2 regions of the Vagococcus carniphilus genome follow, and region 2 is predicted to be linked to the other one. Evidence: riboswitches for the same ligand, from Rfam matches in the RefSeq annotation. Region 2 holds a riboswitch; the other holds the start of a gene.

Region 1 (15,302 bases), 1.1 Mb from region 2:
CTCGATATTTCTTTTGTTGAGCCATCGCTTTTAATAAAGTTGATTTACCTGTCCCGTTATCTCCAGTTAAAGTTGTAATACCTTCAAAAAAAGAGAAGTCTGTTGGTCTTAATAATTCTCTTTGACCTTGAGAATATCCTACATCTTTTAAGGTCAGTAAACTGGTCTTACTTGTCACGTGTTTAGAGAGTATCGGATCTGGTAGTTTGTTTAAGATGCTCAGAGGTTCTTCTACTAAGCCTACCTGTGTCAAAGTAACCACTTTATCTACTCTGTTTTGATAATTTGCCAAGTCATGGTCACATAGTAAAATGGTCTTTCCTTTATTCTTAAGTTTTACTAGTAGTTGGATTAACTCATCTCGTGACTTAGGATCAACACTTGCGAAAGGTTCATCTAGTAACAAAATAGGGGTATCCATTGCCAGTAAAACAGCTAAAGAAGCTCGTTGCTTTTCTCCACCTGAAAGGCTAGAAAGTTCTCGGTCCAGTAAATGATTGGTTTGAGTTAGTTGAGCAGCTTCTTGTATTCTTTCTTGAATACCATCAAACCCTATCAATAGGTTCTCTAAAGCAAATGTTATTTCTCTTCTTAAGGTCCCCATCGTAAATTGCTGATTGGGATTTTGAAAAACCATGCCTACTTTTGAGGCACGTTCTAAAACAGGGAGGTCTTTTTGATTTTTTCCTAATACTAAAGCATCACCTTCATAAGGCAACTCTGCAAAACCTGCTATTAGTTTTAATAAAGTCGATTTGCCACTACCACTATCGCCACGAAGTAAGGTAAACGTTCCTTCGCTAAATTCATAATCGAGATGTTTAAAAATAATGGTTTCATTTCGCTTAAAAGAAACTTGGTCTAAAACGATTGGTCTCATGATTTCGCTCCAGCTAATTGCTGAACTCGGTTATAGCTTTTCATAATGAGTGAAACCATCACAACTCCAAAGAATAGAACTGACAATAAGCGAACAACGAACAAACTTAAAATCATTCCAATTCCAAATGTGCCATAACCAAATTTGAAAAACTCATACCCAAAACTCAGAACCGTTGTACCAATTGCTCCATAAATAAGGGGTAGCGTATCAAATCGTTTATATTGGGTTGCTATAAAACCTAGCTCTGTCCCAAATCCTTGGAAAAATCCTGAGACTAAAACCCCTGGTCCAAAGTAAGAACCATAAAGCATTTCTGCTAATGCTGCTAATAACTCTCCTAGTAGAGAACTTCCCTTTTTGGGAATTAGCACACCTGCAACAGGTGCTGCCATTGTCCACATACCAAATAAAATCTCGTTAGCAAACGGCGCTAATCCTAGTGGTGTTAATGCTGCTGAAAGAATGGCGTAGAGAAATCCCGCCCCCATAAAAACACCACCAAATAAAAATGCTAAAAAAGCAAGTAATATAATGTCTTGTACTGTCCATTTTGTCTCCAAAAAAAGCCCTCCTCTTATTTCCTTAAAGTTAAGAAACAAAAGAAGGGCAAACGCCGAGACTCTCCCTATTTAATTTTTTTCATAAAAAAAGCCCGACCAAATAAATGGTTGGGCATAAATTACGAGTTGTTCATTAAATAGGTCAAATTTTCTATTTGACAGTCATTGAATACATTTCTCTTCGCCAGTACTAACTGGAGCAGATTCAATGGGTATTATCTCAGCTTTTACGCACCCCAAATGTTTCTATCTATTAAGTTGTAATTGAAGTCTAACACGCTTTCATTTTTTTGGCTAGTTGAATGCTTACCTAATAAATAACAGTAAAGCATCTATTAATCAGTTTCTTCATATTTTTCATATAGATGAGCAATTAATGATTTTAACAACAAATAGAAGCCTTATATATATAAATCTTTGTAAAAATTAACATTTTTTAATCAATTCTCTTTCTAAGTTCACTTAATTAAAGTACATTTTTAAAATTTGATTGATAGAGAATCTTTATTCATTACTTTTCATGCATTATACTATACATTAGTTAGTATAAATCAATTATTAGCTAACCAAATCTAATGAAAAGATGGTGGTTAAAATGCTTTCTATTCTAGATACGACATCCAAACGATTAGTCGATACTCTTGAACTTTTACTTAAATCCGAAAATTGGTTAACAGTTCGACAAATTGCTGATTTACTTAATGTTTCTGAAAAAACAATTCACGAGGATTTAAACTATATTCAAGATAATTTAAATGACAAAGTGGGCCTTGAGTTTCTATCCCCATATGGGATTCGAGCGTCAAAACTTTCAGTCAACGTTTTCCTAAATATTCAATCACAAATTTTATTAAACTCTATCCCCATTCAGTTTATTTTAGCCTTAGCCAAAAATCCCAATCAAACATTAAATGACTATGCTGAAATATTACATATTAGCCGTTCAACTCTTTATCGTTATCTGCCTAAAATTAGTGATTACTTTAAACAATATGATTTAGAAGTAAAAAAGAGTGGCTCTCTTTACTCAATCACTAGTAAAAATGAATATCTTTATCGGCGCTTTTTTTCAACCTTTTTATTTGAAATACATGGATATAATGTAAAACCTATTATTTCTGAACAATGGCAGTCCTTTTTTAAAGAACGCTTAACTCGAATGTACTCTTTTAACCAAGAAGAAATATCGGATTTACAAATTTCTTACTATTCCATTTTTTATCAACTTTCCATCGAAAGAGAAAAACAAAATCATCGATTAGCGTATATACAAACATTTGTTGGACAAGATACACCTTTTACAAAAGAAGAAGAACATTTCTTATTTTGTAATGAACCTGATCTCTCATTAGGTTGTTTTACTAAAATTGAATCCGCTATTTATATTCATCGTCATACTCAATTTTCTTTAACAGATACTGAATTTATCAAAGAAGTATCACTTTTTTTAGATAAGCTCTTCCAGACTTTTCAAATAAAAAAGATGGACGTTGAAAAGAAACGACTTTTAGATTTTGTCGTAGATCTCTGTATCAATGTTAAATACTTCAAAATTCCTTATCATTTTTTCTATGACCGATTCGAATCTTTTTCAAAACAGGTAGAACTTAATAACACAGCAGCCTTTAATCTGATGACTCATTTGATTAAAGAACTTAGTCTTAAGACTGAATTGGATTTTTCTATTTATGTGGATCACTTGATTTATCTTTTAGTCGTGACACTTCCTCAGATTATTCAAGCACAATTGAATCAACCTATTCTAATTGTGAGCAGTTATTCTGTTGATCATGGTTACTTTTTACTCAAAATGATTGAAGGTCAATTAAATATTGAATCTACCTACTTTGAAAGTGTCATTTGTATTCATGAAAGTGATTTAAAACATTATGATTTAGATAACTTTCAGTTAATTATTTCAAATTTAGCACTTCCACTTGAATCAACTAAGTATATCTTAATTCAAGATTTTCCAAGTAAAAACAATATTACATCCATTAAGAATATTTTACTTAGTAATACAAAAGTAGAGTAAAAAAAACATCAAACCAGTTCTAATCTCGGTTTGATGTTTTTCATTTTTAAAACGTAACTGTTTTATCTGCCCATGTAACTAATTCGACACAATCAACCATTGTTGAGATAGGACATGAGGTTGTATCATCTAGTTTTCTTGAAATCAGACAAGTACCACAAGCTAATAATTCGCCATTAGCATCTCTAAACTGATTCAGTTGATCCATGACATCATAGGTTTCATCAACAATGCTCTCAATCTCAACTGCTTCACCCATTAAAAATAATTTTACTTCATGTTTTAATTTTAAAGCTGTTACACCAAATCGAATAGCATTCCATGCTTTTTCATGTTCTTTGGTTTCTAAGATAATGCCAATTTTCATCTCTCATTCTCCTTTAGATTTCTTCTACTACTTCTTGTTTTTCCATATATTTATTATATAACTGCTCTAAGAATAACACTTCTGTCGTGTTTTGGTAAGGGAGTGTATAAAGACCTGAAAGACCAAAAGTAAAAGCACTCAACATATTCCAAAAGAAGAAAGAGAATCTTAAAATTAAAAACTCTAATTTGTAGCCTTTCATAATGACACGACTTAAATTAATAGCTTCACTAGCAGATAATTCCGGATCTTTTTCCAATAAAATATTCGTCATAATATATGACGCTTGCTTAATGATACCAGGAATGATGAATAATAAACTCCAAAAGAAAACATATAAATTCATCAATATATTAGCTTTTAATACTCGATTTTTCTGAGCTTTTACTAAGTACTCAAAAATTTTCACACCGTTAGCTTCTTTTCCTCTTAAAGAATAAATCGCCATCCATTGAAGAACCGCATTAAACAACACTGCAATCACAAACATCGCTACAAACGTGATTAACCAAATAATAAACCAAAAGAATCTTGAAAAACCAGATACTGCATTATATGAGTAATAATAATCAATTTCTGTCATTTTACCTGAAGCAATTCCCATCAGAATAGCTACAATAAAAATGCCTACAAAATACCAAACAATACTCTTTAACCACTCACCGTATCGACCAGATAATTTCTTTTGTGCTTCATTTTTTAATTCAGTTCTTGACGCATCAAGCCCTTCTGCTGATTCTAGTTTTAACTCAAATACTTCATCTGTTTGTAATTTATCAAATGAGGTTTTCATTTTTTCTGAGAAGGTTGCCTCTTCATGTTCCTGATTAACAGGTGTTCCACACTTTCCACAAAATTTTGAATTTGGACTTAACTCATTACCACAATTTGGACAATATTTCATCTCTGTCACCCTATTTTCCTTTTTTTTATTTTTTTATTAACGTTTGACCCATCATATCTTCTAAAACAATCTCATCTGAGGTAGATTTCACCTTATAAATGAATGGTTGTGGACCAGGTCCAGCACTTCTTGGTCCATATTTTTCCTCAAATTTTTCAATATCCCAAGTAATAGTTACTTGGTCATTAATCGTCACTTGATCGATTGGGTAATCTTTTTCTGATTGAATATCTCTATAAAATGAATCATCTATTGAAAAAACAGCTTCATTTGTTGATTCGTTGTAGTAAGTTCCGTTTAAACGTTCTCTTAGAGACGTTTTGGTTGTTGAAGATTCTTTTGTTGCTTCTGAATTATTCTTTTTTTGCTGGCTAAGAAGATTAGCAAAACCTGTTTTTAATGCTTGATTTTCAGTTTCTTTAAAGTAAAGAACATTCTCTGGGTTTCCTTGATTTTGTTGCGTCACGTAGACACGGCCTTCTCCATTTTTAAAAGCAAAGAAATAGACATGTTTTTTAAGGTACGGCTGAGTGTCCGCATCTGAGTAGACCTCAACTAACTGATAATCTGCACTTCCAGAACCATCCTCTGACCATTCAATGGTAACTTTTTCTCCGTCAACCCCCATTCCCATTTGTCCATCAAGAACTCCTTGTGGTAGTTGAATCCCATATAAATCAACATTTTTTTGAGGGTTATAAGCTTGATATTCTTGATCCATTGTTTGGCCCCATGAAGCCATAAAATCTGCTAATTTAGCTGATTGCTCTTTGGTCCATAGTTTTGTTTCTTCTTTTTTCTTGTTTTCTTTCTTATTTTTTGAGTCCTTTTCTGTTTCCTTCGTTAAATCTGCCAGTTCTTTTTTTGCATACTCAACTAATTTTTCAGAACCCACTTTAACTTTTGTCACTTCTGTAAATTTGGCCTTAGCTTCATCTAATTTTTTTGCTTTTTTTAACTTCAATCCCTCTTGGTAAGCTTTCAATTGAACTTGATAATTCTTAGCTAGTGTATCAGCTTCTTTACTTTCAATTGCTAAAGCAACAAAATCCTCAGCCTGATCAAATTTCTTTTCTATAATTGCTTCTTTGGCTTTATGCATAGATTGTTCATATTGATTGTTTCTATTTTGACAACCAACCAGTAGGACTAAACCTACAATCATTGCTAAAAAGATTCCTTTTCTTTTCAACAGAGGCACCTCCTTTTTCTCTTAATTAGCATAACACAAACAAAAGAGACATATTATACTTTTTAGAGTTTTTACATCAAAAAAATAGCCAATAAAAGAAATTCTATCTTCTCTTACTAGCTATTTATATTAAATTCTTCTTTATTGAGCTTTAGTTGCTTTAATAAATTTTTTAGGTACTTTAGAAGTAAATTTCATTCTTTTCTTAGTTGTTGGATGAACAAAAATTAAACTAGTTGCATGAAGTCCAAGTCGTTTCAAGGGATTTGAGCTTGCTCCATATTTTTTATCTCCCACAATTGGATGTCCTATCTCTTCCATATGAACACGAATTTGGTTTTTTCTTCCTGTTTCTAAGTTAACTTCTAACAAGCTATAGTTTCTGTTTGAACGAATTTTTTTATAATGCGTAACGGCTTTTTTTCCACCATTATCAAATGGACAAGAATGAATTTTAAAGGTTTTACTTTCTGTTAACCAAGACGTAATCGTTCCTTTTTCTTTCTTCACTTCTCCTTCCACTAAAGCCGTATACATTCTTTCAATAACAACATTCTTCCAATTTTCTTGTAAATACTGTTTCGTTTTTTCATTTTTAGCAAACAACATAACCCCAGATGTATCTCGGTCTAATCGATGAACGATAAAAACACGATCTTGAGGATTTGATTGTCTAACGTAATGTCTTAGTTGAGAATAAACTGTCACTTCTTGACCGTTGTCTGTCGCCATCGATAGCATCCCTGCTTCTTTTTCAACAACTAAGATATCTTCGTCTTCGTGTATAATTTCTAAACCAATCAAGGCTCTTTCTTTCATAGCAGATTGATTGCCTTGAATACTTATTTTAGTTCCTGATGTAAGAGGATGGTTATGTTTTGTTATTACTTTCCCATCAACACTTACTTGTCCTCTTGTTAAGATGGATTTAACTGAATTTCTACTTTGGTTGTTCAATGTTTGTAAAAGAAAAGGGAGTAACTCAATATCTTCTTTGACAATATATTCTGTTTCGCGAAATGTCTTATTTTTATTAGTTGCATTAGGTCTTTTGTTCTTCATGAATGATAACTCTTTTCTAATTTTTTTATGATTAGCTTTACTTTACCATGTTTCTTATTAAATTCATAAAATTTTTTAGTTAAAACAAAAAAATTAGAACTAACAAGTCTGATAAGTTCTAATTTCTAATTTATTTTCAATTGATAAATTCCATAAATTTTTTAAAAATAGTCGCATTGACGCATCTCTTTTTGATAGATTCTGCAACAGGCGAGATTTTTTTTATGATTGAGTCTTTTGCTTTTACAAAGAAACATCCTATTTTTTTTAATCCTGTTAATAAGCTTTCTTGCCATTTATCTAGCTTATCTCTTTTGTCTGAGCCATGAACTTGTCTACTGCTTGATAATCCAAGCTGGTCATTAGTAGGTGCTATCTCATTTTTAGTTGGATAAACAACTATATCTAAAGTAGGTTCTTCGATTTTTTCTTTTTTGGTTTCTTCAGGAATTTCTAATACTTTTTCATCATTTAAATATCTTTCCTGTTCTTCATTCAGATAATAACCAAACTCTTTAAAAACTGATAAAATAGTTTTTTCGAAATGTCTATGCCAGTTTTCAGAAGAAAAATAAGGATCTTTATCTAAAAAAGGAGGTCCTTCATATTTGATCGAGCCATTGCGGTCTTTTTGGAAAGTTCCCTCTTCATATCTAAGTTCCGCGTTTTTAGCATGAGGTTTAGTTTGTCTATTCGTCTTTTTATCATACCAAAAATCTCTTGTATAGATTTTTGGCGTTCTACCAACATTTTTTTTTCGCTCACTAAATAACAAATGAAGTGTTGCAAGCTTGTTGTTCCACCGTATGACGTATTCATAATCTCGGCTTTCACCTATTCCTCGCTTAGCTAACGCATCACAAGTTTTCTTTAATTGAATTAAGTCACCTAACATTTCTTCTGGTAGTAGTACAATAATTTCTCTACCCTCAGCCCGATGATTTTTTTCAAAATCAGCATACTGTTTCCATTCAAATTTCATTGCTTTAACCTGTAGAAGGATAACTTCATTACGATTGGGTTTATCAATAATTTTTGAACGTTTTTCAAGGTTCAAGACTTCAATATTTTGAAAATTTTCAATCAATCCATTACACCTTCCTTTATTAAGCATTATAATGACCTATTATTCTTCATTATACCTCACTTATTTAAAAATAGAAGCTGTTTTTTATTAAAAGTTTTAAATATAACGTTTTAAATCTCATTAAAAGGTTTTAACGTCTATAAAACTCTTTACTTAAAAGTAGCATATAAAACAAAAGTTTCGGTATTCTTTTTGAAATCTTTAGGACTAAATTCCCCATTCTTTATTGTTTTGACCGAAACCCCATCTTCACCATAAGCCCATATTGCCAATTGATAATCAGTGTTCTTTTCTAATTGATACTCTTCTTCTGATAAACCAACTCCAACACCACTTAATAGATTATCTGGATCATCACTTTTAATTTTGATTGTGTAGTCACTGGTACTTATAATACCTTCGCTTTCTATAGCCACTCTTAATTGATTTTCAAGTAAACCATAATCCATAATTCCCCACTGAATAGTTCCGTCCATTTGATTAGTTGTACCTGTTTTAGCCGATACAGACAGCATTTCTTTTTCTTCTTCTAACTTATCTCGTTTATAATGAGCCATTGTCACAGTGACTTGGTTAGCTTTTACCTTAAAATCAATTATTTCTTGAGAATCAAATAATAATGACTGATTGCTTTCATTAAGACGAAGTGTATTATTCTTTAGGTGAGGTTTAACTTGTTCATCAGTTACATGATTAGTCTGATACACACTATAGAAAAACATTCCCATTCCTATGATAAAAATAGTAAAAATAGAACTAAAAATACCAATACTTATTCTAGATTTCCCTTGATTCTTCTTATTCATGCCTATCCCTTTCCTTTCTCATCACCCTCATTATACAACAAAAAAACCAACTATCATGAGATGATGTTGGTTTCATTTAACTACTACTGACTTTGGGTTGTTCCATTAGATATCCCATTCCAATTTTAGTTACAATATATTGGCTTCCTATTTTCCTTCTTAAACGCTTGACGTGGGTATCAACTGTTCTAACATCTCCATCGTAGTTCATTCCCCAAACTTGATTAAGTAATTGGTCTCGACTCAAAACAATATTAATATTTTTCATAAAACAATGTAGTAAATCATATTCTTTTTTTGTAAGAGAAAGAATTTCTTCGTTTTTTTTCACTTCACACGTTTCTGAATTTAGCGTGATATCTTGATAAAACAAATATGTGTCTGACTTTAATGGTTTATTAAACTGAATGACTAAGGAAGCTGTTCCTACTGACATTTCTTTTGTATCTATAAAAGTTTCCACTAAATCTCCTAATTCATTTACGGTTGTATTTTTAGGTGCTAGTAGTAGCATTTTGAGTGGTAAATTTAATTTTTTTATTTCCTGACAAAGTACCATACTATCTTTTTGACATTTTAACCAATTAAAAATAATTAAATCAAAGTTTTGAGTAGTAACACATTGTAATGCTTCATCCCTTTTTGAAGCTATTAATTTAGCTTCTGTACCATCACCCAAATAATTTCTAATAATTCCTTCTATTTCTTCTTTATCTTCTACTAATAATATTCTCATAGGGCCCCACTCCTTAAATATTATTCCTATGTTTTTATGTTTTTATTTTTTCTTTCTTTTTTTCTTCTTTGTCATTTTCTTCTGTTTCTTCTTATTTTTAGTTAATAGTAAAATAATTAAAATTAACACTAAAATTGCGATAGATAAACCAATAATGATTAGTTTATTATTATCTTTTGGCAATGTAACATCTGCTTCATTAAATTTTCTAGCCTCTTTTTCTCCAATAGAAAAATCTTTTACAAATTCCCATTTTTTGTCAGAACTTTTAGCAGTCATTTTTAACGTATAAGTTCCTGGTTTCATTTTGTCTTCAATCGGAATTGGTAATTGAAAAGAAGAATTTGGAGCCATCTGCATATTCTTTTTCTCAGATGTATATAATACTTGGCTCTCTCCTTTTTTAGTTACAGTCGAATTAGTTTCTAATTCATTTAAGAAATCCGGTACTGGATTTTTTAATTTGGTTAAAATTACATTTCGGTAATTCTGCTGCCCGACTTTTACATTTTCTAGTTCTAACTCAGGTGTGTAATCTTTTTTTTCTTCCCTAACTAAAACTGCTATCGTATAAGCATGATAATTTTTTATCGTCATTCCTTTATTTTCATCTTCATCTGTTTTTTCTTCTTTTTTCTCTTGAAGAGTTATACCTCCTGCTACAATTCCGTCAAACTTTTCTTTAGGCATCTTCAGATTTAGTATTAACTGACTTTGAACATTTTTAGGCACTTTTACTTCCTTCTGATTCTCTGGTAAAGTAAGAATTTCCTCTATTTCAACAGGAGTTCCTTTATTCAATTTATCTTTAGATAGTGTGTATTCAACCACACCATTTAAATTCGTTGTTGCATTACTTATAGTAGGTATAACTGTTATCTCTTTATTTGATGTATTATTAATCTCTATGGCTATCTTTTGCTCTTCGTTTGGCTTCACCATTAAATCAAAATACGTTTTACTTTTGTCTACTTGATTTTCCGGAATAACAGATGCCACACTAAAGTTAAGTTCTGATGCCTCTGTTCTAATCCCTATTAAAAAAAGTAAAATAATTCCTATCGTAGTTAAATATCTTTTACTCATTTCAGTATCCCTTCTTTTAAAAAATGCGGAGAATATCATTTATTCTCCACATCTATACTTAATCCGTACTTCTAGTTTCCTGGTACATCTGATAGAACCCAAGTTAAGCTTGTTTTATAAACATCATTAACTTTTTCTGAAATTCCAGGTACTGATAATTGAACGTTTTTAGTTACAGTACGTCCATTTTCTTCTAATAAGCTACTGTCATCACCATAAACTGTAGACCAAGCTCCAGCTCCTTGATCTTTTTTAAATGACATAACTACTTGAGACGCGCCAGTTGGATCTAATTTGAATGTTTCTGTTGCTACTCCTAGTTGACTCAGAGATTCTGTCACCAATTGACCTTCTTTAAACTCAATAGAAGCTCCTTTTAATTCATGAGCTTTCTGACTTGATTTAAATTGACCATCTTGTTTTACGGATAATCTCCAGCCTTCTAATGAACCACGATTATCTGTTACTTGTGTATAAAGTGAACTATTTTTGTCTCCTACTTTTTGAGCAGATGCATGATACACTTGATCTTCTGTACTAATTTCATTATTCCCAAAATCTAACGTTGGCACATGATTTAAACTTAATGGTCCCTCTGGATCAGTTGATGGTTGAAATTTTACAACGCCATCTGTGTCTTTAGTTTTCACATCTGCTGCTGAAACTGATACATTTACTCCAATTACAAATAAACTACTTAATAATATTGTTCCTAAAATTGTTTTTTTCATCATAAATCATCCATTCTTTTTTATTTTTTTTACATATAAAATACTGATAAAAATAATCATAAATCCAATTAAAGAGAGTTGAGTATTCTTTATTACTTCATTTGTTTGAGGTAATTGTTTCTTCTCACCTATTCGACTGCTTTCTTTTATTTCAATTGGTTTACTACCATCTGGTTTACTTGGGCCTGGTTTAACTGGTTTAACATACTCACCATAAAATCCCACCTGCCCTGTTGTTTCTACCATGTCTTTACCTTCTAAATTATCTGCATGGGTCGTGTTCCCTATTCCAAATAGAAGAAAGAAAGCGAAAAGAAAGAAAGTTGTTACTACATTTATTCGTTTCATATGTTTCTCCTAATTTTTATTTTCTGGAACATCTTGTAAATTCCACTGCATTTTAGCTTGATATTCTTTACTTTTAGCCACACCTGGTGGAACAGAAATCATTAATCCTTCCTCAGCATTCCATCCCTGACTAAGGTTTACTAACTCACTCATTTCACTATTTCTTTCAACGATAACTGTTTCAGCAGAGGTTGTTATAGGATTTTCTACTTCTTTTGTTTTAAATAGAAATGTTTCTTTTAATTTTTCATTTTCAGTTGTCTTAAAGTCACTTATTAAACGAGCCGTCATTCGCCAATTCTTTTTACCTGCTCGATTATCTTGAACTTGTAAATCTTCATCTTTTGAAAAGACAGAATACGTTTCTTTTTGACTGCTAATTGATAAGTTGTTTCCAAAAGAAAGATGTGTTGGTGACGTAACAAATTCCAAATGACCTTCTTTTATCTTAACTGTCACTTCATTCGAATTAGATTTCTCTAAGGATATTCCACCAGCAACACCATCTTTGAATACAACAGTAAACTTTAATTGACTTCCTATATTAGCTTCTATTTTTATGTTAGCTTTGAATGAAAAATGCAATGTTTCTTGAGGAGAGACTGGTTGAGTTAATTCTGCTTTTACTCGTTTAGTTTCCTTATCATAAACTCCGGTTCCTACTTCTATCCCCTCTTTAGTAGTTAACTTTACATCTGTTACCTTCTCCAGATTCTCATCTAAAATGGTCTCAACAGACATTTTTTCATACTCTTTTTCTCTCAACATTTCATTAGGTTTTAGTTCTCCTGAAAAAATTAACTTTTCTCCAAGAATTCCACTCTCCGCAAGTGTCCCATCTTCATGATGAACTTTCGCTTCAACCTTACTTTTTACAGGAATAATTTCAGTCTCAAATGAATTAGAACTTGCTTTAGAAATAGAGAGTCCGTCATCTGTCGTTCCTTCTAATTGGGTTAAAGAATTAATTTTAGTACCTACTGGTGTTTCTTGTTTAATATTTGCAAAGAATTCTAATATTATTTTTTGAGATAATGGAACCCTTTCATCAGTTGTTAGAGATAATTTTTTATCTTTTATTTCTGAAGAATTAATTTTTAATTCTCTACCATCCTCAGTAGTTAATTTAAACTCAGATAGATTCTCCAAGTATTTATCTATTGGAGAAATAAATTTTAAACTATTATAAGTTGCTGAAACATCATTAATAGAAGCTAGCTCTATTTTAAATTTTAATTTTTCACCTGGATAAGCTTGATTAGCTAACTCACTATCTTCTCGGAAAACTGTTTCTTTTAATTTCGGCTTAATCACATAGGAGAGATTAACTGTTCTCTCTTTAGATTTTTCTTGATTGGAACTAATTAAATAAACCTTTACCTTATGGTTATTTTTTGAAAGATTTGGAATAGTTGTTTTCCATTCATAAGCTTCACCTGGATTTATATTCGACAGGTTCTCTGCAAATCTTATAGGTTTACCATCATCCACCGAATAGTACAAATTAACAAGATCAGACTTATTATCAAACCACTCACCTGATATCTCAAAATCTCCACCTTCAAAAGTTTGATCATTTTCATTTAACGTAATAACAGGGTCTCCATCATCTTTTTGGATACCGACGATATACCCCATATCAAAATTTTGACCGACTTTTAAGTTTAGTGGTTGGCTTTTCATTGAAATACCAGTATCGATATTATCAGCTGCAATTTCTCCGTAGTTTTTGTTTGAATTCTCCATTCCGATAGAATCCATTGAATTGAACCCCTTATCCATACTTCCTTGTTGTTTAATGAAAGTAGCTGGTGTTAAAAATTCTCCACCCATCCAGTTAGTTGGTCCATCTGGTACATTGAATCGATATTCTAATTTATATTCGCCGACTTCAATATAAAGTCCTTTATTTTTTCCCAAAAATTTAATCGGAACATCATCATTTCCATTAAGCATTGTGTCATAAGCAGCCCCAACAACAATGTTTTCTTGTGTTTTTCCACCTATATTCGTGTATCTTGTATTAACACGAACAAAACCACTTTGCATTCCATAAACAATTGTTGAACTTCTCATATTTACTACATCATCATCAATTATTACTAAGTACGCAGGTAATCCATTTAACATTGTCTTTTTATAATAATGCGTATTTTCCCCACTCATACTAGGCATAATTGCTCGAAAATTTCCTGGTCTATCACCAACAATTGAAGCTCTAGAAGTTTGTAATGTATATTGAGCTTGATAGTAAGCAAAAACATTAGCTCCATCATTTTCGAAATAAATATTGGGCAGACCGAGGTTAACTGGAATGTCCTTATTTTGACTTAAATACATCTCTGGTCCAAATAAATAAGCTAATTTTTGATTATTACCTAGGTCAACTGCTCCTCTTTCAATTGTTGATATTTCAATCCACTCATTATCAGGATCGAAATCTTGATATTGTTCGATATCTTCGTCTACCAATGAGGTTTTTACGTTATGATTGTCTTCAACTGTCTCAGAAAAACAAATAGTAGAAAAACTTATTGAAGCTAATATTGCTATTACAATATGACCAATTTTTTTTCTCATGGCATAACCTCCTTTCATTTAGATAGATTTTTCTACCTCTACCCTTTTATTTCAAATTTAACTATCTTAGTTTTCTAAGTCACGTTTGTTAAATTCTTTTAATAAGAATAACCTCCTTTGTTTAAAATTTAATCCCTTACACAACACATTCTAAAAAATTGATGTGACACATCAGTGACATTAAAGTGACATCCCTTAAAATTTTAAAAACTAAGATAGTTAATTAGTCCTATTTTCTACCAAATTGCACTCTCTTAAGATAAAATATTTATATAGCAACTTTTTAGTAAAAAAAGTTTTTTCATCCCCCGAAAAAAACTATATAGTCTCACACGGGTGTAGAGTCAATAAAAAAATTTATATTTTTTTACAAGGAGGATTTTATAATGAATTTGATGAGTATTGGAGAACTTGCTAAAGCTTCTGGTATTTCTATCAGAGCACTCAGATATTATGATAAAAAAGGATACTTAAAACCTGACTATATCAACCCCGAAACTAACTACCGATATTATTCAAGTGATCAATTTAGTACACTTAATATACTCCAAATGTTTTCTGAATTTGACATACCTTTAAGTGAAATTGAACAATTAGAGATAAAAGACAATTATTACAACATTGAAGAACTAATAAAAAAAATTGAACAACAAATTCAAGAAAAATTAGCCTACTACCAAACACAACAAATGAGAATTGATGCATTAAAAGAAAATATCAAACGACTAAATTATCTAAAATCAGTTAACAATAAACATAGTTATCAAGATTTTTTTTTATTGCGACATGTTGTTATTAAAGAATTCACTTTAGAAAATCCTTCTTATTTTGATTTTACGGAGATGACTGTTAATCTTTATGATATTGCAATTGAAAATGAACTAACTTCTCTCTTCAATAGAGGGATTTTTAAGATAAATATTAA
Region 2 (15,302 bases):
ATAGCCGAATAAAGAAGCTCTTCTGCTACTCGAGGTAATCGGTGAATCTCATCAATAAATAAAACATCTCCAGGCTCTAACTCATTTAAAATGGCAACTAAATCTCCTGGTTTTTCAATTGCTGGTCCACTAGTTGTTTTGATATTAACCATCATCTCGTTAGCAATAACCATCGCCATCGTTGTTTTTCCTAATCCAGGAGGGCCGTAAAGTAAGACATGGTCTAATGATTCTTCTCTTTGTTTAGCTGCTTTAATATAAATTTCAAGTTCTCGCTTCACTTTATCCTGACCAATGTATTGAGATAAATACTGAGGTCGGAGTGACTTTTCTAAAAACTCTTCGGATTGTTCTGCTTCACTTGATAAAAGCCGACTTTCTTCCTCATTCATTTAATCTTCTCCCTACTTTTTCATTAATAATTTTAATCCATGACGAAGGATTTCATCTGTTTTGTGGCCTGTCATCACTTCAAGTTCTACTTTAATTCGCTTGATTTCTCTATCTGAGTAACCAAGTGCCTTCAATGCTTCGATTGCTTCATGAAGTGAACTATCATCAACACTTGTAAACAAATCATCTTGTTTCATGCTAACAGATTTTGGCTCACCTGTTATTTCTAGTTCACCTAGTTTACCTTGTAAGTCTAAAACCATTTGTTGAGCTGTTTTCTTCCCTACTCCTGGGAATTTTGTTAAATATTTAGCATCTTCTGTTTCAATGGCATTAACAAGTCCGGCATGATCATCTAATGCCATAATAGCTAAGCCACTTTTAGGTCCAATACCTGAAACACTGATTAATTTTAAGAAAAGTTGTTTTTCATCCAAATCAGAAAAACCATATAAAACATGGGCATCATCTCTAATAACTTGATGCAAGTACACCGTTACTTCCTGTTCTAAATAAGCAGAATAGCGAAACGGATTCGCTACCGCAATTTGATAACCAATTTGGTTTGTTTCAATCACAATATAGTAAGGACTAATGAATGTAACCTTCCCTTTAATATACTCAAACATGCTTTTCTCCTTTATTAATTCTTTTAATTTCCGCACATACGTTCTCTAAGATTGTATCATATCTTAGTTTTTTTACCAAAAAGTTTTGTGTTTCCTTTAAAATAACAGGCAAAACGTTTTATTTTAACTTATTATCATTTAGGACTATACTTTAGTTGTACCCATAATTGGAAAGAAGGTAGATTTTTGATGGATATTAAAAATGTAACTGTTATTGGTAGTGGTGTTTTGGGTAGTCAAATTGCTTTTCAAATTGCCTACTCTGGGTTTAAAGTGACTGTTTTTGACATTAATGATGAAGCTTTAGTCAAAGCACAGCGTAGTATGGTGACGTTAACCAAAAGCTATGAAAGAGACATGGAAGTGACCGATTTAGAACTAAAAGAAACTCTTTCAAATCTTATCTACACAACTAATCTTGAAACCGCTTCAAAAGAAGCCGATTTAATCATTGAAGCTATCCCTGAAATCAAAGAACTTAAAATTAATTTGTACAAACAACTAGCAACGATTGCTCCTGAGTCAACTATTTTTGCAACGAACACTTCAACTTTTTTACCAAGTGACTTTGCAGCTGAAACAGGACGACCTGATAAATTTTTAGCTCTTCATTTTGCTAATCAAATTTGGCTGAATAACACAGCTGAAATAATGGGAACAGCTGAGACTGATCCAGATGTTTTCGAGACAATCGTAGCATTTTCTAAAAATATCGGTATGATTCCTTTACCCCTTTACAAAGAACAACGAGGATATATTCTTAATTCTTTACTCGTTCCACTCCTCAAATCAGCTGAGGATTTATTGGTGAATGAAGTTGCCGACCCTGAAACGATTGATAAAACATGGATGATTGCAACTAAATCACCACGTGGTCCATTTGGTATTTTAGATATTGTTGGTTTAAATACGGCTTACAATATTGCTCTTAGTAAAGACACAGACGATTCTAAAAAAATCGCTCAATTCTTAAAAGAAAATTACCTTGATAAAGGACACCTTGGTATTCAATCCGGACAAGGATTTTATACTTACCCAAATCCTTCATACTTAGAAAAAGATTTCTTAACAGAATAGACAAAAAAGGATTGTGACTTAAATAATCACAATCCCTTTTTTTAATTAAATAATTGTAAATAGCTTCCGTAACCTTCTTCACGCATTTTTCCAACTGGAACAAAACGTAAAGCTGCTCCGTTAATACAATAGCGCAAGCCACCTTCAGATGTGGGGCCGTCAGGAAAGACATGGCCTAAGTGAGAATCAGCTTCCTTACTTCTAACTTCTGTCCGCACACGAGAAAGAGTCGTATCTTCTAATTCTTGTAACGTAGCAATCGGTTTGGTAAATGATGGCCAGCCACATCCAGCATCATATTTATCCTTTGAAGAAAATAACGGTTCTCCGCTTACTATATCTACATAAATACCTTCTTCAGAAAATTGATCAAATTCACTCGTAAAAGGGTGTTCTGTTCCGTTTTCTTGAGTCACTTGGTATTGTAGTGGGGTTAATTTTGCTCTTAAATCTGCTTCATTTTTTTTCATTATTCTGGCTCCTTTTTTTAAAGAACTTTTTTCATAACTTGATTAACATAACCGATTGGAAATCCGACAATGGAATAATAATCCCCAGAAATTTCTTTAACAAATAGCGCACCTTGACCTTGAATCCCGTAAGCTCCAGCTTTATCTTGGTGCTCTTTAGTCTCGATATAGCAATTAATGTCCTCTTCTTCTAATGGGTAAAAAACAACATCTACTGTTTCTGTTTTTTGAAAAACCCCTTGTTCAGTGTTTATATAAACACTGGTTAACACTTGGTGGGTTGTGTCACTTAATTTTTCCAACATTCGATAAGCGTCCTCATCATTTTTTGGTTTTCCCATAATCTCATTTCCTAAAACAACTGTTGTATCACATCCAATCACAATATCTTTTGGCTTATCTTTAATTAAGCACATTGCTTTTTCTTTAGCCATTCTCTCAACATAAGCTAAAGGCTCTTCTCCTACTTGTACAGTTTCATCAATATCAGCAGGCATGATGTCAAACTCTTTAACTGATTTACTAAGTAATTCTTTTCTTCTAGGTGAACTTGAGGCTAATATCACTGACATTTTTTATCCTCCTAATGCGGATCTTGTATTCGTTTGAACAGTTTCTCCATATCTTTATTGGTGAAGCGGATTAATACTGGTCTACCATGAGGGCAATTAAATGGATTTTCACAGTGTTTTAAATCTTCTAGAAGAGCACGTGCTTGTTTTTCATCTAGATAGTGATTAGCTTTAATCGATCTCTTACAACTCATCATTATCGCTGTATCTTCTCTAAATTTTGCCACACTTGCTTTTCCTGTTTCTAAAAATATATCGATCATTTCACGGATGATACTTTCTTCTTGCCCTTTAATATACCAAGTCGGATGACTTCTGACAATTAAACTGTTATTGCCAAAATCTTCTAAATAAATACCGACTTCTTCTAACACAGATTGATTTTCTTTAATCCTCAAAACATCATCAGCAGAGTACTCTAAGACAATTGGAACAAGTAGCTCTTGTAAGTCGTTTGATACTTCTCCAATTTTTTGTCTGAAATATTCATACTTGATTCGCTCTTGAGCTGCATGTTGATCGATAATAAAGAGGCCATCTTTATTTTGAGCAAACAAATAAGTGCCATGCATCTGACCAAAATAATCCAAGTCCGGAAAACTTTCGATTTCTTCTTTGATTTCTTTTTCTTCTTCAAACACAGGTATTTCAGTAGCAACTTCCTCTACATGAAAGTGCTCTTGCTCTTTTAATACACTTGGTTGCGACATTTCAACAAATGGTTGGCTTTTTTCTTCCGGCTGATTTTTTAAATAAAAATCACCAGATTCTCTATCATAAGCTAAATCACTTGGTACACGTGATTCAACTGATTTTTCTATTACTTTTGGTTTAGAAAAATCTAAATCAAGTTGTTCTACTTTTTCTTCTGGAGCCATTCTTTTTCTGTAAGGAGCACTGTCACTCGCATTAGGAATTAGCACTTGGTCCATTAAAACGGATTGGATAGCCTCTCTAATTAGAACAACTAATTCTTTTTCTTTACTTAGACGTACTTCTTGTTTAGTTGGATGGACATTTACATCCACTAATAAAGGATCCATCTCAATTTGTAAAACCACTAGAGGAAATCTACCTACCATTAATTTTGAACCATAGCCTTCAATGATGGCTTTATTCAAAACATAATTTTTAATAAAACGGCCATTGATAATTAAGGACAGATAATTTCTGCTGGCTCTTGTCACTTCTGGTAAGGAAATATAACCTGAAAGTTTAAAATCCAAATCTTCACTCTCAATTTTCAACATCTTCTTAGCTGTTGCCACACCGTAAATACCAGCAATGGTTTGCTTCAAATCACCACTACCAGTTGTTACCAACATCCGGTTGTCATCATGAACTAATCGAAAAGCAACGTTAGGATGACTCATAGCTAACCGATTAACGATATCTCCAATATTGGCTAGTTCTGTTTGAAGTGTCTTAACGTATTTAAGTCTAGCTGGCGTATTAAAAAATAAATTTTCAACTGTAATACTAGTCCCCTTACGTAACGAATGAGGTTTATGTTCTTCTACTTTTCCTCCTGAAAGAAATAAATAGCTACCATTTCCTTCTCCAGTTGATGTTTCTAAGGTTATTTCAGAAACTGACGCAATACTGGGTAGAGCTTCTCCCCTAAATCCTAACGAACGAATTCGGAATAAGTCATCTCGGTTATGAATTTTACTAGTAGCGTGGCGTTTGAAGGCATTTAAAACATCATCTGCTTCAATTCCTTCACCATTATCCACTACTTGAATTTTTTTTAATCCTGATTCTTCTAAATAAATATCGATTTGCGTACTTCCAGCATCAATCGCATTTTCAACTAACTCTTTTACAACGGATGCTGGTCGTTCAACCACTTCACCTGCCGCAATCTGATTGGCAAGCGTTTGAGATAATTCTTCAATTTTCGTCATTCACTCTGCCTCCTATACTTATTAAAGTTTCTTTTGTAATTTAAATAGACAATTAAGAGCATCCATTGGTGTCATTTCCAATAAACTCAATTCTTTTAATTCTGTTAAAACGGTTGTTTCTGATTCAGATAAACCGCCAAATAAAGAAAGCTGCTCTGTTTCTTCCACCACATCTTGTTGAATAGGTTGTTCTTTGATAGATTCTATTGTTACGTCCGTTGTTTTAGCCTCTAAATGAACCAATATATCTGAAGCTCTTTCTAATAGATCATCTGGTAAACCTGCCAGTTTAGCAACATGGACACCATAACTTTTGTCAGCAGGTCCTGTCATCATTTTATGTAAAAAGACAACTTCTCCATCCTTTTCAACAGCTCCAACATGAATGTTTTTCAAACCAGACAACTCTTCTTCAAGTACCGTTATTTCATGATAGTGAGTTGAGAACAACGTTTTAGCTTTTACATTTTTATGGATGTATTCAATAATAGCTTGAGCTAAAGCCATGCCGTCATAAGTAGCTGTCCCTCGACCAATCTCGTCAAACAAAATTAAACTTCTTGGTGTTGCATAAGATAAAGCTTGATTAGCTTCCATCATTTCAACCATGAAAGTACTTTGACCTGAGATTAAATCATCTGAAGCCCCGATTCGTGTAAAGATTTGATCAAAAATTGGTAACACTGCTTTTTCACATGGAACGAAACAACCAATTTGAGCCATAATAACCGTTAAAGCTAGTTGTCTCATATAAGTACTTTTACCTGACATATTTGGTCCTGTAATTAGTAATATTGATGTTTCTTCATCCATTAAAACAGAGTTTGGTACATACTCTTGTTGTCCTAATACTTTTTCAACAACTGGATGTCGTCCTTCAATAAGTTCAAGTTCATGTTTGTGGCTCACTAATTCTGGTCTAACATAATGATATGACTCACTAATGTCAGCAAAACTTTTTAAAACATCTAAGCTTGCTATTGATTTGGCCAACTTTTGTAAAAAATCAATTTCTTTTTTGACTTCTTCACGCACAGATAAAAATAATTGATATTCTAATTCTTGAGATTTTTCTTCTGACTCTAAAATCAACGTTTCAATTTCTTTTAACTCTGGTGTAATGTAACGTTCAGCATTGGCTAACGTTTGCTTTCTTTCATAACGCCCTTCTGGTAATAAATCAATGTTACTTTTAGTAATTTCAATAAAGTAACCAAATACACGATTGAATTTTATTTTTAAGGTTTTAATGCCTGTTTCTTTTCGTTCTTTAGCTTCAAGTTCTGCAATCCATTGTTTCCCATTACGCATAGCATCTCGGTAAACATCTAATTGCTCATTGTAACCGTCCTTAATCACATTACCTTCTGTAATCGCTAATGGCGCATCTTCATTAATAGACGCGTCAATCATTTCAACAAGCTCAAAAGCTGGCACTAAATCAACTAAAAGCTCATCCCACTCGCCCTGATTAATGCCTTCAAGCACTTGGCGGATACCTGGTACTTGGTTCAATGAGGTTTTTAATTGGATTAAATCACGACCATTTACCGTGCCAAATGCCACTCTTCCAGCTAAACGTTCTAAATCATAAACTTTTTTCAAACGATCTTTTAAATCCATTCGTTCAAAATAAGCATTTAATAAGCTTTCAACCATATTTTGACGAGTTACAATTTGTTTTTCTTGAACAAGAGGACGATCTAGCCATTGTTTTAAAAGTCTAGCTCCCATCGCTGTATTGGTTTCATCTAGTAACCACAAAAGAGTGCCTTTTTTCTCACCTGTCCGAATCGATTTTGCTAATTCTAAATTGTATTTAGAATAATAATCCATTTTTAAAAAGTGATCTGATTGATAACTAATCGCTTGTTGTAAGTGATCCAAATTTCTTTTTTGTGTCACTTGTAAATAAGAAATCAGTGTCTTAGCCCCTGTTTTAAGGGCTTCATTTTCTAAATGAACGACTAAATGACTCATCTGGGCAACTGGTTTTTCAGCGACTTCATGTTTTGAGATGACAATATTATGTTGATCTAATTTTTCTTCCAAGCCTGTATCAATGCTTGAGCCAATCACGATTTCTTTGGTCTGTAAGCTTTCACATTCATTAATGATGTCATCTACCGTTTCAAGTAAACTAACTTTAATTTCTCCTGTACTTAAATCTGCATAAGAAAAACTATATTGTTTATTTTCTTCAATAAAGGTCACAGCTGTTAAATAATTATTTTCTCTAGATGCGACTTCTCCCGAAGCTACTCTCGTTCCTGGTGTCACTAATTGAACAACTTCTCGTTTCACCATTCCCTTTGTTGTTTTCGGGTCTTCTACCTGCTCGCAAACTGCTACTTTGTATCCTTTTTCAATCAACGTATCAATATAGTTAGCCGCTGCATGGTGAGGAACACCACACATAGGAATTGGGTCATCTGCGTTTTTATTGCGACTTGTTAAAGTTAATTCTAACAACTGAGAAACTTGTTCTGCGTCATCATAAAATAATTCATAAAAATCACCTAGACGGTAGAATAAAAAAGCATCTGGATAGTCGGCTTTAATGCTAAAATACTGTTCCATCATTGGTGTGTGTTTCGTTTTTTGAGGCATCTAATTACTCCCCTTCTACTGCCTTGTTTAATTCCTCTTCTAATCCTTCATTCACTTTTTTCTCAAGGGAATGTGTTACATGTTGTAATAAATCATTTGCCTCAACTAATTTTTCTCGGTAAGCAATGACTAATGGATGCTCATCAAATTCTTTTTGCTTAGCATCTGCCAAACGAATGGCTTCTCTTTCTGCTTCTGGTTTATCATAATGAGCAAATTGAACCGCATCCTTTTGAAGTGCCTTTATTTCTTCAACCATTTGCTTTAATCCTTCATGCTGATCGACTTTTTCAGCAATTTGTTTATATGAAACAATGATTTCGTTATCACTTATCTTTTCCAATAAATTATCTAAAGCTAACTGAATCGTTTCCTCGTACTGAAACTCTCGTTCTTCCACTATTTCCTCGTCCTTTCTTCTATTCTTTAAAGGGACGGTCTGGATTAATAAGATTAGCTTCAATCTTTTTCGTCTTTCCTGTTACATCATCAATATCAATCACACAATAAGATAATAGTTCTCGACCTTCTGTGACCACTTCAAAACGATGAGGTAAGGCTGTTCTAAATTTCTCAATAACAGCTGTTCTATCCATTCCTAAAATACCGTCATAAGGACCAGTCATCCCTACATCAGTGATATAGCCTGTTCCTTGTGGCAAGATTCTTGCATCATTTGTTTGAACGTGGGTATGAGTTCCAACAATTGCTGATACACGTCCGTCAATATACCAACTCATAGCTTGTTTTTCACTCGTTGTTTCACCGTGAAAATCTACAAAAATATGAGGAGTTCTCTCTCTTGCTTCTTCAATTAATTCGTCAATGACCGTAAAAGGATCATCTATCGCTGTCATAAAAGCTCTTGCTTGAAGATTAATAACGGCTAACTCTTGTTGATTAACCTTTACAAAAACCATTCCGACACCAGGTGTTGTTTCTTTGGGGAAGTTTGCTGGACGAACCATTTTTTTAGCGTCTTCAATAAACTCAAAAATTTGGTGATTATCCCAAGCATGGTTTCCTAGTGTGACAACATCTGCTCCGTCTTGAAGTAATTTTTTATATATTTTTTCAGTAATACCACGACCTGCTGCTGCATTTTCTCCATTAACAATAGTCACCTGTGGTCTATACTTCTTTTTTAATTTTGGTAAATAAGTGGTAATTGTTTCTCTTCCTAATGATCCTACTACGTCTCCGCAGAATAAAATTCGCATGAATGACTCCTCTTTTCTAATTAGCTACTTGCTATATTCTATCAATTTTTGACCTTAAATAAAAGCAATCTTGATTTTACTTTCACCATTCTTTCAATAGAATGTGTTAGAATGATTAACATAAAAATAGGTTAAAGGAGTGAGTCTAAAATGACAGCAACACTCATCGTTTTTGGCGGAAGCGGTTTTATTGGTCAAGCCCTCTGTAAAGAAGCTCTTAATCGCCATATGTCTGTTGTCAGTATCTCCAAACATGGTAAACCCAAAACTAATGACAAATGGATGTCAAACCCTTTAATAACTTGGTGTGCTATAGATGTTTTTAAAGATGATTCTTGGAAAAATCACCTCTCTTCTGATACATGCTGTATTAACCTGATCGGTATTCTATTTGAAAATAAGAAAAAAGGCTTAACTTATGACAAAATGATTGTAGAAGCTAACCGATTAATCAGCACTGAAGCTGAAAAAAAGAATTGCCCTTACCTCTTTTTATCTGCTAAAGGTGGGCCTCATGGTTACATTAAAGCTAAAAAAGCTGCAGAAGAGTCATTATTTGATAAAAATAATCCTACAATTATTATTCGAAGTGGCTTAGTGACAACCAAAGAACGTCCTTTTACTTATATACAAGGCTTGTTAATAAAGGGAGCAACTTATGTCCCTCTTCTCAAGTCTATAGTAAAAACCGTTTATCCCACTTCTTTAAACAGTCTGGTTCATCAAATACTCAATGAAATCTCAGAACCAAGTTATAAATTAATCTCAGATATTCATTAATATAAAAAGGAGCTTTTAACATGAATATACTTATCACTGCTGGCGGAACATCTGAAAAAATCGATGAAGTTCGCCACTTAACAAATCACGCAACTGGAAGTTTAGGAAAAGAAATTGCTAATTCCTTGAAAAATGAGGCTGTGAACGTTTATTATGTTCATGGACCACAAGCTGTTTTACCTGAGAATGATGCAATTCATTTCTTTCCAATTCATTCTGTTCAAGACCTTTATGACACAATGAAAAAATTACTAACCACTATTTCTTTTGACTATGTTATTCATAGTATGGCTGTTAGTGATTATGAACTAGATACAGCAACTAATGAAGCATTACTGTCAGAACAAATTGCTGAAAAAATAATTAGCGAAGAATATAAAACCAAAGAAGAGTTAGCTCAACTCATTAAACAAGTTCTAACTGACTCTCATCAATCAGCACAACCTGCACAAAAGAAAATCAGTTCTAAAAACGATAAATTAATTTTAGTCATGAAAAAAGCACCAAAAGTCATTTCTCAAATAAAAACTTGGCAGCCTAGCACACATCTCATTGGTTTTAAACTATTAGTAGATGTTTCAGAAGAGGAATTAGTTAGTGTTGCACAAGACAGCATTGAAAAAAACAAGGCAGACTACATTTTAGCCAATGATTTAACTCATATTAAAGGTGATCAACACATTGGCTTATTCGTTTCAAAACAAGGAATAGAACAACGCTTTAATACCAAAAAAGAAATTGCTCAAGGAATGAAGCAACTTATCCTGAAAAATTAGAGGAGGATTTATTATGACCACTGTACTATTAGGTGTTTCAGCTAGTATATCAGCTTATAAAGCAGCCGATATCGTTAGCCAATTGCGAAAAAAACAAATCGATGTCGAAGTAATCATGACTACCAATAGCACTAAAATTATTCCAGAATTAACATTACAGGTTCTTTCAAAAAATAGAGTCCATACAGATGTTATGAGAGAAGACCAACCAACTGACATTAACCATATTGATTTAGTTAAACGTGCTGATTTATTTGTCATTGCACCTGCTTCAGCAAATATTATTGGAAAAATAGCAAATGGTATTGCTGATGATATGCTTTCAACAACAGCTTTAGCTGTCCATGACATACCGAAATTAATTGCTCCTGCGATGAATACTTATATGTATGAAAATCCAGCGATGCAAGATAACTTAAAAAAACTAGACCGTTACGGGTATTCTTTCATTGAGCCAAAAACAAGTTTGTTAGCTTGTGGTGATTATGGAAAAGGAGCTCTAGCAGATGTTGATACAATTGTTACAGCCATTTGTGCTCAATTAAACGGTACTGAGGAGTAATTCTATTGAAAACTAAACAACTGACATTAACAGCTATTTTCTTATCTATCATTATCTTATTTTCATTCACCCCACTTGGGTTTATTAATCTAGGATTTATAAAAGCTACACTTGTTCATATTCCTGTTATCATTGGTGCGATTGTACTCGGCCCTAAAATAGGAGCTCTTTTAGGCTTATCTTTTGGTGTTTTAAGTATGGTAATTAATACCATGACACCATCTATTTTATCCTTTGCTTTTTCACCCTTTATTCCAGTATTAGGAACTAACGAAACTAGTCTTTGGGCCATTGTAATTGCACTAGTCCCTAGAATCTTAACAGGAGTTATTCCTTATTATGTTTTCAAATGGCTACAAAAAAAGAAAGTTGGAGACAAAACATCTCTTTTCATTTCAGGGGCAGCTGGCTCAATGGTCAACACTATCCTTGTCATGAATTTAATCTATTTTGTTTTCCAAGATGCTTATGCAGCTTCAAAGAAAATGGAAGTGGGGGCCGGCTTATATAAAGCAGTTCTTTCTGTTGTCTTTATAAACGGTGTTCCAGAAGCTTTAGTTGCAGGAATTGCAACAAGTGCCGTTGCAATTGTCCTACTAAAGGTCTATCAAAAAAATCAGTCTTAAGGTTGACGCGATATTTTTAATTAGGTGTTAATATAAGTTTATCAACGATACAGGAAATTGAAACTAACTAATTAAAAAATCATGGTAGCTATTCAAACTACGAAACAGGACTTGGTTTTTCTAATTGATTCAAAATCCTTCTAACTGAATTTAATTAACAATGTAAAGAAAACAGCCGATGATCCCCCTCATCGGCTGTTTATTTTTTTATTCAACTAAAAATAATTTAGGACTTTTCTTAACTAGTAATAAAACAATAACAAAAGTAGCAATTCCTGTTAGAACAGCATTTGTTCCATTAATAACTAGAGAATAAACCACAGGACTTAATCCCCAAAGAGCGTACTTGCCCCAAAAAATGAACCCAGCTACAAAATGACAAATATAACGCGCTAAGGTTCCGACAAAAGTCCCAATAAATAGAAGATAGCCTAGTTTACCACTGTTTTCCTTGATCGCTTTCTGAATTTTAGTTGCATAAATTCCAGAAAAGCCAATAAAAGTATAAGCTAATAAATACTCAATTAAAGCTTGAGAAACTGTTAAAATATATGCTTTCCCAAGTAAAAAATGGAGTAATCCCCAGATTAAACCACTATATAAACCTGCTTTTGTTCCTCTTCTAAAAGAGTAAACTACAATTGGTAACATTCCAATTGAAATAGAAAATCCTGGTCCAAACTTTAATGGAATAAAAGATAATGCCATGGCAAATGCTGCCGCAATTGCTCCTTCTAACCATACTCTTGACCTTGATGACACCATAATAAAACTCCCCTTCACTTGTATTGTCAACCGACCACACAACCAAAGAGGAGTAAACTTGTTTTATTTTACTCCATCACAATTCCTACGCTTGTCCTAACAATTTCAGGTTCTAGGGTTTAGAATAATTTTACTCAATCTCAGCTAAAGCTCCCCTTTGTGATGGTACCGGTATTTAAATGTCTTCGTGAAATAGTATCTCATTGAAAGCGGTAATAGTCAAACTTACTTCACTTTCTTAAAATTCTATTTGTAGTTCCTACTATCATTTAGTGACTATTTCCAACAACTGGTAATCCTTCTTTTTCTTCACCAGGTTCAATTACTTTAAAGGTATCTTCAAATCCTGTAGTAGCTTCTACTTTTTCTTTTTGAGGCGTTATACTTTCTTTATCTATCGTATCAGTTGCTCTTGTATGCTGTTTGTTTTCAATCGTATCTGTAGGTATTTCTTCCTTTTTGACGTACAAGAGACTAAAAAAGTAAAAGGCAATAATAGAAATAAAAACTTAGAAAATTTCATCAATCACCACACCCTTTCACATACAATATATCATCTAAGAAATAATAAAAATATCAATAAGCTTAAAAAAAGAGCAACTTTTTTACGCTTTAGGATAGCTATCATAATTTTTCCCTATTTGAAATTTAAAAAGAGCTAAACATAATTCATATCGCTCTTCACTAGTTGCCGTATCCTCTTTCAATCCCATTAAAATGACATCAAAAATCCCATTAATTATTATTTTGTCGAATTTTTTCCTTACTTCAAAAGAACTTCCAATATAACTTGGCCTTAATCCTGTCGAACATCTTACCTCAATAATTTTTTCAATGATTGAGCATCGTTTCTTTTCATAAACCATTCCTTCACTTTTATCAAGTATAATCACTACTTCTCTGTAGTTATTAACAATTACTCTTAAATATTTTTCAATGGCATCGTCTATAGAAGCTGTATCCTTTCCTAAGTGATATTCATTGCATGTTTTTGCTAAATTGACAATGGTTTCTTCAATATAATCTACAGTGTCAGTCGTTATGACTGTATCAAATAATTCATCTTTATTTTTGAAATAAGTATAGATATTTCCAACTGACATATTCATCTGTTTAGCAATATCACTCATTTTAGTCTTAAAGTAGCCTTTTTGATAAAAAAGCTCTAAAGCTGTTTCCTGAATAGCCATTTGGACATCTTTTTTCTTTAATTGCATTTTTATCTTCCTCACGTCATTTTTATTAAATATATTATAACATTTCTTATTTTTTATTTTATTTCCTTCCTCTTTAAAATAATGTTACTATTTTGAATATGATCCATTCTAAGGAGCTGAATTCATGCTTTCAATGACAAAAACAAAAAAAATCAGTTTATTCCTTTTATTACTTTTCACAATCATAGCTATTTTCGGAACTTTTCAATTTAGTCATCAAGAACAAACTGTTGGGAAAGTAATGGAAGAAAAAACGGTTCATTCTGAGAAACAAGTTGATGAACATGGGAATACAGATAAACTAACCACTCAACAAGTTAAGCTACTCATTTTGAACCACAAATATAAAGGAAAAGAAGTAACTATCACCAACACTTATAGTTACTCTCAAATCAAGGACCACCACTATCATAAAAATGAGTATGTTTACATCGATGTCTCTCATCAAGGAAAAGAACTTTTCGGTACCCTTTTAGAGTTAAAACGTGACCATTTTTTAATTATTCTAGTTAGTTTACTCTTGTTTCTACTAATATTAATATATGATTTATCCGGAATATTGACTTTTTTCAGTTTTATTCTTAACGGCGCTATACTTTGCCTTTTGTTCTGGTGGTACAAACAAATCAATAGCCATTTGCTATTACTTCTTTTTATTGCTGGCATTCCTTTGATTGTTACGCTTACTTTGACTGTTGCTAATGGATGGAATAAAAAAACAAAAATAGCGATTACTTCTACGGTAATTGGCAGTGCAGTCACTTTTCTTATTGGCTTTTTAGTTATTGAGTTATTAGCTCATAAGGGGCTTCGCTATGAAGAGATGGAATTAGTTACCAGACCACCACATATTTTATTTCTAAGTAGTTTACTCATTGGTTGTGTCGGAGCTGTTATGGATGTTTCTATGACCATTATTTCTTCTCTTTATGAGTTAACACAGACTAAACCTAACGTCACAAAAGAAGAAATAACAGAAACTGGTAAAAAAATTGGAGAAGATATTATGGGACCAATGATAAATATTATGTTTTTTTCTTACCTAAGTGGTGCGATTCCGCTTATTCTTATCTTTCTAAGAAATAATATGTCCTTTAATTATGCCTTTTCAATTGTTTTATCTTTAGAAGTTGCTAGAGCTCTAGTCGGTAGTATTGGCATTGTTTTAACCATCCCTTTATCTATCAAATTAACTACCTTTTTCTTGAGACGAGGTGCTTTAAATGAGCGTTAATTTTATTTTATTTTTAATTCTAGCTTTTTTGATGAGCTATATTGGTAAAAGCAAAGGTCGTCTAGCTTTGTGTGCCCTATTCTTCAATCTATTATTTATGTTTATCATGTTAATTTTAATTAATTGGGGATTTTCTAGTATATTACTTACACTTATAACGAGCATTGCCATCACCGCAATGAATTTATTCTTTATTAACGGTTATCACGCTAAAACAATTACTGCTTTTCTTAGTAGTTTAATTGTCTTAATCATTATGATGTTACTTATTTTGTCATCTGTTAAACTTATGCACCTTCAAGGTCTCCCAAGCGAGGAGTTAATGGAGATGGATATGTATTCTTTAAATATTGGCATCTCTTTTGTTTCTTTAAGTACCTCCGTTATGGTTATGAGTGTTGTAGGGGCAATCAATGACATTGCTATTTCTATTACTTCTGCCATTTATGAATTAAAACGAAACT

What was found. A riboswitch is a leader RNA that binds a small molecule or an ion and turns the genes downstream of it on or off. The one in region 2 is predicted to bind thiamine pyrophosphate.
Region 1: linked by a shared signal. The riboswitch ahead of H9L18_RS11385 (ECF transporter S component) and the one ahead of thiT (energy-coupled thiamine transporter ThiT) in region 2 are both predicted to bind thiamine pyrophosphate.

Annotation. Positions count from the first base shown of each region.
Region 1 is NZ_CP060720.1:2,347,059-2,362,360, forward strand. Features, by position in the region: gene H9L18_RS11380 (ABC transporter ATP-binding protein) at 1-880, opposite strand, end outside; gene H9L18_RS11385 (ECF transporter S component) at 877-1,443, opposite strand; TPP riboswitch at 1,603-1,692, opposite strand; gene H9L18_RS11390 (helix-turn-helix domain-containing protein) at 2,039-3,478, shown strand; gene H9L18_RS11395 (DsrE family protein) at 3,525-3,845, opposite strand; gene H9L18_RS11400 (DUF975 family protein) at 3,859-4,749, opposite strand; gene H9L18_RS11405 (DUF4767 domain-containing protein) at 4,775-5,941, opposite strand; gene H9L18_RS11410 (RluA family pseudouridine synthase) at 6,083-7,003, opposite strand; gene H9L18_RS11415 (hypothetical protein) at 7,140-8,090, opposite strand; gene H9L18_RS11420 (hypothetical protein) at 8,240-8,896, opposite strand; gene H9L18_RS11425 (winged helix-turn-helix transcriptional regulator) at 8,973-9,632, opposite strand; gene H9L18_RS11430 (WxLIP family cell surface protein) at 9,675-10,718, opposite strand; gene H9L18_RS11435 (WxL domain-containing protein) at 10,790-11,449, opposite strand; gene H9L18_RS11440 (LPXTG cell wall anchor domain-containing protein) at 11,456-11,797, opposite strand; gene H9L18_RS11445 (WxL domain-containing protein) at 11,807-14,377, opposite strand; gene H9L18_RS11450 (MerR family DNA-binding transcriptional regulator) at 14,764-15,302, shown strand, end outside.
Region 2 is NZ_CP060720.1:438,556-453,857, reverse strand. Features, by position in the region: gene ruvB (Holliday junction branch migration DNA helicase RuvB) at 1-392, opposite strand, end outside; gene ruvA (Holliday junction branch migration protein RuvA) at 405-1,022, opposite strand; gene H9L18_RS02345 (3-hydroxyacyl-CoA dehydrogenase) at 1,212-2,099, shown strand; gene msrB (peptide-methionine (R)-S-oxide reductase MsrB) at 2,141-2,569, opposite strand; gene H9L18_RS02335 (Maf family protein) at 2,587-3,141, opposite strand; gene mutL (DNA mismatch repair endonuclease MutL) at 3,153-5,048, opposite strand; gene mutS (DNA mismatch repair protein MutS) at 5,070-7,658, opposite strand; gene H9L18_RS02320 (YlbF family regulator) at 7,663-8,058, opposite strand; gene H9L18_RS02315 (TIGR00282 family metallophosphoesterase) at 8,078-8,878, opposite strand; gene H9L18_RS02310 (NAD-dependent epimerase/dehydratase family protein) at 9,029-9,658, shown strand; gene coaB (phosphopantothenate--cysteine ligase) at 9,679-10,434, shown strand; gene H9L18_RS02300 (phosphopantothenoylcysteine decarboxylase) at 10,448-10,996, shown strand; gene H9L18_RS02295 (ECF transporter S component) at 11,002-11,622, shown strand; gene thiT (energy-coupled thiamine transporter ThiT) at 11,830-12,387, opposite strand; TPP riboswitch at 12,453-12,554, opposite strand; gene H9L18_RS02285 (hypothetical protein) at 12,657-12,857, opposite strand; gene H9L18_RS02280 (TetR/AcrR family transcriptional regulator) at 12,993-13,604, opposite strand; gene H9L18_RS02275 (YibE/F family protein) at 13,729-14,838, shown strand; gene H9L18_RS02270 (YibE/F family protein) at 14,828-15,302, shown strand, end outside.